Rhodopseudomonas palustris HaA2: one gene and its partner. The protein of the gene in region 1 binds, or shares a complex with, the protein of each later gene. Links are inferred from orthologs where the notes say so. Each region holds a gene or a part of one and is shown on either strand. Other genes may lie near its edges.

Region 1 (5,651 bases):
CACGGCGTATTGCATCGGGGTCAGTTCCTTGCGCCACTCGGCCTCGCTCTTGGCGACCTTGCCGGGTATCGTCTTGGTATCGGTCATGGCAACTCCTGAACGTGTGGGCGATCGCCGCTAGTTCGTGGCCCTGGCGCTGCTCACCAGCGTCGGCTTGGTGAGATAGTCCTTCGGGAACAGCTTCTTCAGGTTCTCGATCTTCGGGAGATCATTATAGACGATATAGGGCTGGGTCGGGTGCAGCGTCAGGTAGTCCTGATGATACGCCTCCGCGGCATAGAAGCCGTCCAGCGGGCCGACCTTGGTGACGATCGGCTTCTTGTAGACCCGCGCGGCGTCGAGCTGGGCGATATAGGCGTCCGCGACCTTCTTCTGCTCGTCGTTCACGGTGAAGATCGCCGAGCGATATTGCGTACCGACGTCGGGGCCCTGCCGGTTGAGCTGGGTCGGATCGTGCACCACCGAGAAGAAGATCTGCAGCAGCTGGCCGTAGCTGATCTGTTTCGGATTGTACTTGATCTCCACCGCCTCGGCGTGGCCGGTGGCGCCGGTCGAAATCGCCGTGTAGTTCGCGGTCGCCTGGCTGCCGCCCGAATAGCCCGACACCGCGTTGAGCACGCCCGCCGTGTGCTGGAACACGCCCTGCACGCCCCAGAAACAGCCGCCCGCGAACACCGCGGTCTGGGTGCCGTCCGCCGAACTGACGTCGAGCGCTGGCGGCGGGATCACCACCGCGTCCTCGGCGGCAAGGCTGGGCGTGAAACTCGCGGACAGGGCCAGCGCGCTCAGGGCGGCGGCGCTACGAGCAAGACGGCTGATGAAGCGCATGGGGGTTCCTCGCGGATTCGACGGACGGTGCGGGGGCAGGCAGCGGGCGGGCGGGCCCCTGCCGCTCCACCCGCGGCTGTCCAAGATACGCAGCTCCGTGCCGAATGTTACGAGCCGGCGCACACGAGTGCGTGAAGCCGCGGCAGCGACATGCGCGGGCTTGCGGCCACGGGCCCAGGCCCGATGATGCCTGCCAGCAGAAGGGGTTTGGGCTGCCTGCAGAAAGGGTAAGGTTAACCTTGAGTCGTGCTGGAATGTCGCACGCGAACGAGCCACAATGCACGCGGCCCGGTGGCGGAAGATCAACGCGGGGGCGGTGCAACGCTCTTTTTTCCTGGTTCAAGTCCAGGCTGGGCCTCCAGATTTCTCTCCGAAATGCCGGTTGACGGCGGCTTCTAAGCCCTTTCGCAGCCCGGGAAACTGGTCTAAGACACGGCCGCGCGCCTGGGAAGCCCGGCGCTTGTAGAACAAGGGACGCGCGGCTGCGCGCCCTTTTTTTGTGCCCGAAATTCCCGCCCGCGTCAGCGAGATTTGATGCCCAAACGAACAGACATCTCCACCATCCTCATCATCGGCGCCGGTCCCATCGTGATCGGCCAAGCCTGTGAATTCGACTATTCCGGCACCCAGGCGGTCAAGGCGCTGAAGCAGGAAGGCTACCGGGTCGTCCTGGTCAATTCCAATCCGGCCACGATCATGACCGATCCGGAACTGGCGGACGCGACCTATATCGAGCCGATCACACCCGAGATCGTCGCCAAGATCGTCGAGAAGGAACGCTACGTCATCCCCGGCGGCTTCGCGTTGCTGCCGACCATGGGCGGCCAGACCGCGCTGAATTGCGCCCTGTCGCTTCGCAAGCTCGGCACACTGGAGAAATTCGACGTCGAGATGATCGGCGCCACCGCCGACGCCATCGACAAGGCCGAGGACCGCGAGCGCTTCCGCGAGGCGATGACCAAGATCGGCCTCGAGACGCCGCGCTCGCGCCAGGTCAAAAATCTTCCCGACGCGCTGCGCGCGCTCGACGAGATCGGCTTCCCGGCGCTGATCCGGCCGTCCTTCACGATGGGCGGCACCGGCGGCGGCATCGCCTACACCAAGGCGGAATTCATCGAGATCGTCGAGAGCGGCATCGATGCGTCGCCGACCAGCGAAGTGCTGATCGAGGAATCCATCCTCGGCTGGAAAGAATACGAGATGGAGGTTGTCCGCGACAAGAAGGACAACTGCATCATCGTCTGCTCGATCGAAAATCTCGATCCGATGGGCGTGCACACCGGCGATTCGATCACGGTCGCGCCGGCGCTGACGCTCACCGACAAGGAATACCAGATCATGCGCGACGCCTCGCTGGCGGTGCTGCGCGAGATCGGCGTCGAGACCGGCGGCTCGAACGTGCAGTTCGCGGTCAATCCGGACGACGGCCGGCTGGTCGTGATCGAAATGAATCCGCGGGTGTCGCGCTCCTCGGCGCTGGCCTCGAAGGCGACCGGCTTCCCGATCGCCAAGGTCGCGGCCAAGCTCGCGGTCGGCTACACGCTCGACGAAATCGCCAACGACATCACCGGCGGCGCCACGCCGGCGGCATTCGAGCCGACCATCGACTACGTGGTCACCAAGATTCCGCGCTTCGCCTTCGAGAAATTCCCCGGCGCCTCGCACAATCTGACCACCTCGATGAAGTCGGTCGGCGAGGTGATGGCGATCGGCCGCACCTTCCAGGAAAGCCTGCAGAAGGCGCTGCGCGGCCTCGAAAGCGGCCTCACCGGACTCGACGAAATCGAGATCGACGGCCTCGGCCGCGGCGACGACAAGAACGCCATTCGCGCGGCCCTCGGCACCCCGACGCCGAGCCGGCTGCTGCAGGTCGCCCAGGCGATGCGGCTCGGCTGGACCGACGACGAGATCTTCAACTCCTGCAAGATCGATCCGTGGTTCCTGGCGCAATTGCGCGGCATCGTCGAGATGGAGAACAAGGTCCGCGCCAGCGGCCTGCCGGACCACGCGTTCGGGATGCGGACACTGAAGGCGATGGGCTTTTCCGACGCCCGCCTGTCGGTGCTGGCCGGCACTACCGAAGCCGAGGTGAAAGCCAAGCGCCGCGCGCTCGGCGTGCGGCCCGTGTTCAAGCGGATCGATACCTGTGCGGCGGAGTTCGCCTCGCCGACCGCCTACATGTATTCGACCTACGAATCGCCGTTCGCCGGTCCGGCGTCGGACGAAAGCCACCCCTCGGCCAAGGACAAGGTGATCATTCTCGGCGGCGGCCCGAACCGGATCGGCCAGGGTATCGAGTTCGATTATTGCTGCTGTCACGCCTGCTTCGCGCTGCACGACGCCGGCTATGAATCAATCATGGTCAACTGCAACCCGGAAACCGTGTCGACCGACTACGACACCGCGGACCGGCTGTATTTCGAGCCGCTGACTGCCGAGGACGTGCTGGAGATCATCGACACCGAACGCAGCAACGGTACGCTGAAAGGCGTCATCGTGCAGTTCGGCGGCCAGACCCCGCTCAAGCTGGCGCGGGCGCTGGAAGCTGCCGACGTGCCGATCCTCGGCACCTCGCCGGACGCGATCGACCTCGCCGAGGACCGCGACCGCTTCAAGCGCATCCTCGACAAACTTCGTCTCAAGCAGCCGAAGAACGGCATCGCCTATTCGGTCGAGCAGGCGCGCCTCGTCGCCGCCGAACTCCGCCTGCCGCTGGTGGTGCGCCCGTCCTACGTGCTGGGCGGCCGCGCGATGCAGATCATCCGCGAGGACAATCAGCTCAGCGACTATCTGCTCGGCACCTTGCCGGAGCTGGTGCCGGCCGACGTCAAGGCGCGTTATCCGAACGACAAGACCGGCCAGATCAACACCGTGCTCGGTACCAACCCGCTGCTGTTCGACCGCTATCTGTCGGACGCCATCGAGATCGATGTCGATTGCCTGTGCGACGGCAAGGATACTTTCATCGTCGGAATCATGGAGCACATCGAGGAAGCCGGCATCCACTCCGGCGACTCGGCCTGCTCGCTGCCGCCGCATTCGCTCGATGCGCCGATGATCGCCGAGCTCGAGCGACAGACCCGCGAGCTCGCGCTCGGGCTCGACGTGGTCGGGCTGATGAACGTGCAGTTCGCCATCAAGGACGGCGAGATCTACGTGCTCGAAGTCAATCCGCGCGCCTCGCGCACGGTGCCGTTCGTCGCCAAGGTGATCGGCATGCCGGTGGCCAAGCTCGCCGCCCGGATCATGGCCGGCGAGAAGATCGCCGACCTCGGTCTGAAGAAGCGCAAGCTCGACCATGTCGGCGTCAAGGAGTCGGTATTTCCGTTCGCGCGCTTCCCCGGCGTCGACACCGTGCTCGGCCCGGAGATGCGCTCGACCGGCGAGGTTATGGGGCTCGATCGCTCGTTCGAGATCGCCTTCGCCAAGAGCCAGCTCGGCGGCGGCACGCGGGTGCCGCGCAAGGGCACGGTTTTCGTGTCGGTCCGCGAAAGCGACAAGACCCGGATCGCCGTCGCGGTGAAGCTGCTGCACGAGGTCGGTTTCAAGGTGATCGCCACCTCGGGCACCCAGCGCTATCTCAGCGACCACGGCATCCCGGCGGAGAAGATCAACAAGGTGCTGGAAGGCCGACCGCACATCGTCGACGCCATCATGAATGGCGAGGTGCAACTGGTGTTCAACACCACCGAGGGGCCGCAGGCGCTGGCCGACAGCCGGTCGTTGCGACGCGCTGCCCTCTTGCATAAGGTTCCGTATTACACCACTCTTTCCGGGGCCGTAGCCGCCGCCAAAGGAATCCGGGCCTATCTTGGCGGAGACCTTGAGGTTCGGACCCTGCAGAGCTACTTTTCCGAATCCTGATCATCACCGGGCGCGTGGCGCGCCCGGCAAACTGATTGGCAACGACGCCGGCAGGCCGGGAACCCGCCAGCTTCTGGATTGTTTTATCCGGCGTTTCGCGGCGACCCAGGGTACGGCTGGAAGTATTCTCGGGGCACCGCTTTGGCGGATCGCTCCCCTTATGTAAGCTGACGACTTCGCGGATGCGCAGACCAAGGCGCCCGCGACGAATGCTGAAGGATAAAGGCAAGATGGTGGAAAAGGTACCGATGACGGCGGGCGGCTACGCCGCGCTTTCGGACGAATTGAAGAAGCGCCAGTCGGTGGATCGTCCGCGCATCATCGAGCATATCGCCGAGGCGCGCTCGCATGGCGACCTGTCCGAAAACGCGGAGTATCACGCCGCCAAGGAAGAGCAGTCGCACAACGAGGGCCGCATCGCCGAGCTCGAGGACAAGCTGGCGCGCGCCGACATCATCGACATCAGCAAGCTCAGCGGCGACACCATCAAGTTCGGCGCCACCGTGACGCTGATCGACGAGGACACCGAGAAGAAGGCGGTGTGGCAGATCGTCGGCGAAAACGAAGCGGACGCCAAGAAGGGCAAGATCTCGATCACCTCGCCGCTTGCCCGCGCGCTGATCGGCAAGACCAAGGGCACCTCGGTCGAGGTCGTCGCCCCCGGCGGCGCCAAGGCCTACGAGATCGCCAAGGTCGAGTGGCGCTGACCGCGCTGTACGGCAGCAACAGTCGTGCTGAAAGGCCGCCGCGGGCGGCCTTTTTGCTGTTCTGAGCAGGCTTCCGGCGCGGATCCGGACTGATCACGCGCGATGAGATCGGGATCACTTGTCCGTGTTGCTGTCCCGGGTGGATGGACAGCGGCGCGGGGCGCCAAGTATCAGCGATCGACATCGATCAGCGGAGCCTCACCGACCATGGACAACTTTGCCGCCAAAGCGCAGCCCTTCGTGCTGAGCCTG
Region 2 (3,762 bases), 3.0 Mb from region 1 along the record:
GAGGGCCGCAACGACCGAGGGCAGCAAACCGGAACGTATCAGCTGATGGCCGATGGCCGGCTTTGCATGACCACGACGTCCGGCGCCAGGGCCTGCTACCAATATTATCGAGAAGAACAGATTCTCAAGGTTCGGCGCAACGACGGCGACAGCGACAGGGTGATCGGATTGGTGTCCGTCCGAAATTAACCGGTCAGCGCCGCCTTCACCAGGCCGCTGGCCTTGCCGAAATCCATCTGGCCGGCATATTTTGCCTTCAGCGCGGCGATCACCTTGCCCATGTCCTTGATGCCGGCGGCGCCAGTCTCCGAAATCGTCGCGGCGATCGCGGCCTTGACGTCGTCCTCGGACATCTGCTGCGGCAGATAGGCCTGGATCACCGCGATCTCGGCGCGTTCCTGATCGGCGAGTTCGGCGCGGCCGCCCTTGTCGTAGAGCTCGACCGATTCCTGACGCTGCTTGATCATCTTCTGGAACACGCCGAGCAGATCACCGTCGCTGAGCGGCGGCTTGCCTTGCCCGCGCGCCTCGATGTCGGCGTTCTTGATGGTCGAATTCATCATCCGCAACGTCGAGAGCTTGCGTTCGTCCTTGGCCCGCATCGCGTCCTTGACGGCGTTGTTGATGTCGTCGCGCAGCATGGTCGGCTCCTTGAGATGTCGTCCTCGACTTCAACGTCATTGCGAGCGAAGCGAAGCAATCCAGGGGCGGCGTGCACCGCGCCCCTGGATTGCTTCGTCGCTGCGCTCCTCGCAATGACGAGGAAACGGCGTCTGTTGCGCCTGATGTAGGCGGTTCGGCCGGCCGAAACAACTCAGTTCCGCAGCCAGCCGGCCAGCGCCGCCGCGGTCGCCTGCGGCTGCTCGATCTGCGGGAGGTGGCCGCAGTCCGGGATGATCTCCAGCTTGGCGCCGGCGATGCCCTCGGCCATCTCCTGCGACAGGCTGTTGGGAATGGTGTTGTCGGTGTCGCCGGAGATCACCAGCGTCGGGCAGCGGATGGTCGCCAACGTCGGCCGGGAGTCGGCGCGGGCGATGATCGCGCGCTGCTGGCGGACGAAGCCGTCTGCACCGACATCGTCGCCCATGTCGTGGATGACGCGCTGCAGCCTGGCGTCTTCACAGCGCGACGGATGCACGAAGCCAGGATAAAGGACGTCGAGCACCGCATGAAGCTGGCCGGCTTCGGCCTGCGCGATCTGCCGGGTGCGGCGCTCCTTGGCCTCGTCGCTGTCCGGACGCGCCTGGGTATTGATCAGCGCCAGCCTCGCCACCCGCTCGGGCGCCTGGCGCAGGATCTCGAAGGCGATGTAGCCGCCCATCGAATGTCCGGCGAGCGCGAAGCGCGGCGGAGCTTCGGCCAGAATTCGCCCGGCGATCGCCGCCATGCTGTCATCGCGAATGTGGTTGGCGACCGTCACCGGGCCGAATGTCCACAGCGACGGCAGCACCGGGGCGTAGATCCGCGGCGAGCCGCCCAGCCCCGGGATCAACAGGATCGGCAACGAAGTGTCCATGAAACCTCCCTCGGCGCACGAATCCGTCCCGCGCGCCCGGGCGGGAGCCTAGACAGGGCAACATCCCTGTCAAATCTCGTCGAAAACCGAACGAAATGCCCTTCCCGGCGCTTTGACGTCAGCAAAGCCTCGGACTATGTAATGCGCTCATGACCAATTCAGCATCCAATCCCGCCTGGCCGGACCACAAACCGACCGCGCTGCTCGTGCTCGCCGATGGCACCGTGTTCGAGGGCTTCGGCCTCGGCGCGGAGGGCCACGCCGTCGGCGAGGTCTGCTTCAACACCGCGATGACCGGCTATGAGGAGATCCTCACCGACCCGTCCTATGCCGGCCAGCTCATCACCTTCACCTTCCCGCATATCGGCAATGTCGGCACCAACGACGAGGATATCGAGACGGTGAACATGGCGGCGACGCCGGGCGCGCGCGGCGTGATCCTGCGCGACGCCATCACCGACCCGTCGAACTATCGCTCGTCGCGGCATCTCGACGGCTGGCTGAAAGCGCGCGGCATCATCGGCCTGTCGGGCATCGACACCCGCGCCCTGACCGCGCTGATCCGCGACAAGGGCATGCCGAATGCGGTGATCGCCCATGCGCCGGACGGCAAGTTCGACTTGCACGCGCTGAAGGAAGAAGCCCGCGAATGGCCCGGCCTCGAAGGCATGGACCTGGTGCCGATGGTGACCTCGGCGCAGCGCTTCAGCTGGGACGAGACGCCGTGGGCCTGGGGCGAAGGCTTCGGCCGGCAGGACAATCCGGAATTCCACGTCGTGGCGATCGACTACGGCGTCAAGCGCAACATCCTGCGGCTGCTCGCCGGCGAAGGCTGCAAGGTCACGGTGGTGCCGGCGACCACCTCGGCCGACGACATCCTGGCGCTGAAGCCGGACGGCGTGTTCCTGTCGAACGGCCCGGGCGACCCGGCGGCAACCGGCAAATACGCGGTGCCGGTGATCCAGCAGGTGATCAGTTCCGGCGTGCCGACCTTCGGCATTTGTCTCGGCCACCAGATGCTCGGCCTCGCGCTCGGCGGCAAGACCGTGAAGATGCATCAGGGCCACCACGGCGCCAATCATCCGGTCAAGGATCTCACCACCGGCAAGGTCGAGATCACCTCGATGAACCACGGCTTCGCGGTCGACAAGACCACGCTGCCGGCCAATGTGCAGCAGACCCACGTGTCGCTGTTCGACGACAGCAATTGCGGCATCGCGCTGTCCGACCGGCCGGTGTTCTCGGTGCAGTACCACCCGGAAGCCTCGCCGGGCCCGCGCGACTCGCATTATCTGTTCCGCCGGTTCTCGGACCTGATGCGGGCGAAGAAGAGCGCGGCGTAAGACGGTTCCTGGGCTGATGGGCTAGCGCCTACAGCGTCGTCATCCTGAGGTGCGCGCCCTTGCGCGCCTCGAAGGATGCGGAGGCAGGAATTGCCGCGCGCGTGTTTCGCGGCCCATCCTTCGAGGCTCGCTGCGCTCGCACCTCAGGATGACGTGGTGCTGGCTCAACGGCCGCTTGTGCCACTGCGGCGCCGGCTATGCGGCGTCACCGTCCGATGCTCACACCGGATAGCCACCCGAGTTTCGCGCCATGCCGCCAAAGGCGTCGAGCAGTTTCCCGCGCCAGGCGTGGACCGGATCGTCGGGCTTCAGCAGCGCGAAGTCACTGACGGCGCGGGCCCATTGGAAGCCGCCGAACGCGATGTAATCCGCGTAGTTCGGCGCCGCGCCGCCGAGGAAGGGCTGCGCCTTCAAAGTCAGTCGCAGCGGGTCGAGCGACTTGCGGAAACCTTCGACCGCGCTGTCGCGCGTGCTCGCGACCTCCTCCAGCGTCCTGCCGAAGCGCGCCTCGCGGCTCTTGCGGAAATACGCGGTGTCGTCGGGCCCCAGCAGCTTGACGATATCGGCGACGATCAGCGGCGCCAGGCCGGCGACCAGGGTGACGTCGCCCCAGGCGTTGATCATCCGCGCCATCGCCCGGCCGCCGTCGCCGCCGAACAACGACGGCCGGTCGGGATAGGCGTCTTCGAGATAGGTCGCGATCGCCCAGGAGTCGCACACGGCCGTGTCGCCGTCGAGCAGCACCGGCACCTTCTCGGAACTATACGGCGTGATCGCCGATTTCTCGGTGAAGCGCCATGGAATGGTCTCGGCGGCGAGCCCCTTGTGCGCCAGCGCCATCCGGATCCGCCAGCAGAACGGCGAAAACGGCCGCGCCGCGTCGGTGCCGACCAGTTCGAAGAG

Evidence for each region.
Region 2: the proteins of carB (region 1) and carA are in contact, whole or in part, in a solved structure (PDB 1KEE), measured with the Escherichia coli proteins. The link is inferred for Rhodopseudomonas palustris HaA2 from one-to-one orthologs.

Annotation. Positions count from the first base shown.
Region 1 is NC_007778.1:1,706,905-1,712,555, reverse strand. The notes cover bases 1,059-4,892. They hold carB (carbamoyl-phosphate synthase large subunit), read left to right. Parts: upstream 1,059-1,362; coding sequence 1,363-4,692; downstream 4,693-4,892. In the rest of the region: peptide-methionine (R)-S-oxide reductase MsrB, read right to left, coding at 1-87; peptide-methionine (S)-S-oxide reductase MsrA, read right to left, coding at 118-828; transcription elongation factor GreA, read left to right, coding at 4,923-5,399; RPB_RS07620 (DoxX family protein), read left to right, coding at 5,607-5,651. UniProt on the Escherichia coli protein: Large subunit of the glutamine-dependent carbamoyl phosphate synthetase (CPSase).
Region 2 is NC_007778.1:4,714,850-4,718,611, forward strand. What follows is about bases 909-3,762. They hold carA (glutamine-hydrolyzing carbamoyl-phosphate synthase small subunit), read left to right. Parts: upstream 909-1,665; coding sequence 1,666-2,859; downstream 2,860-3,762. Other genes in these bases: RPB_RS20855 (alpha/beta fold hydrolase), read right to left, coding at 909-1,516; RPB_RS20865 (glutathione S-transferase family protein), read right to left, coding at 3,079-3,762. Outside these bases: RPB_RS20845 (hypothetical protein), read left to right, coding at 1-189; RPB_RS20850 (GatB/YqeY domain-containing protein), read right to left, coding at 186-641; more of RPB_RS20855, read right to left, coding at 815-908. UniProt on the Escherichia coli protein: Small subunit of the glutamine-dependent carbamoyl phosphate synthetase (CPSase).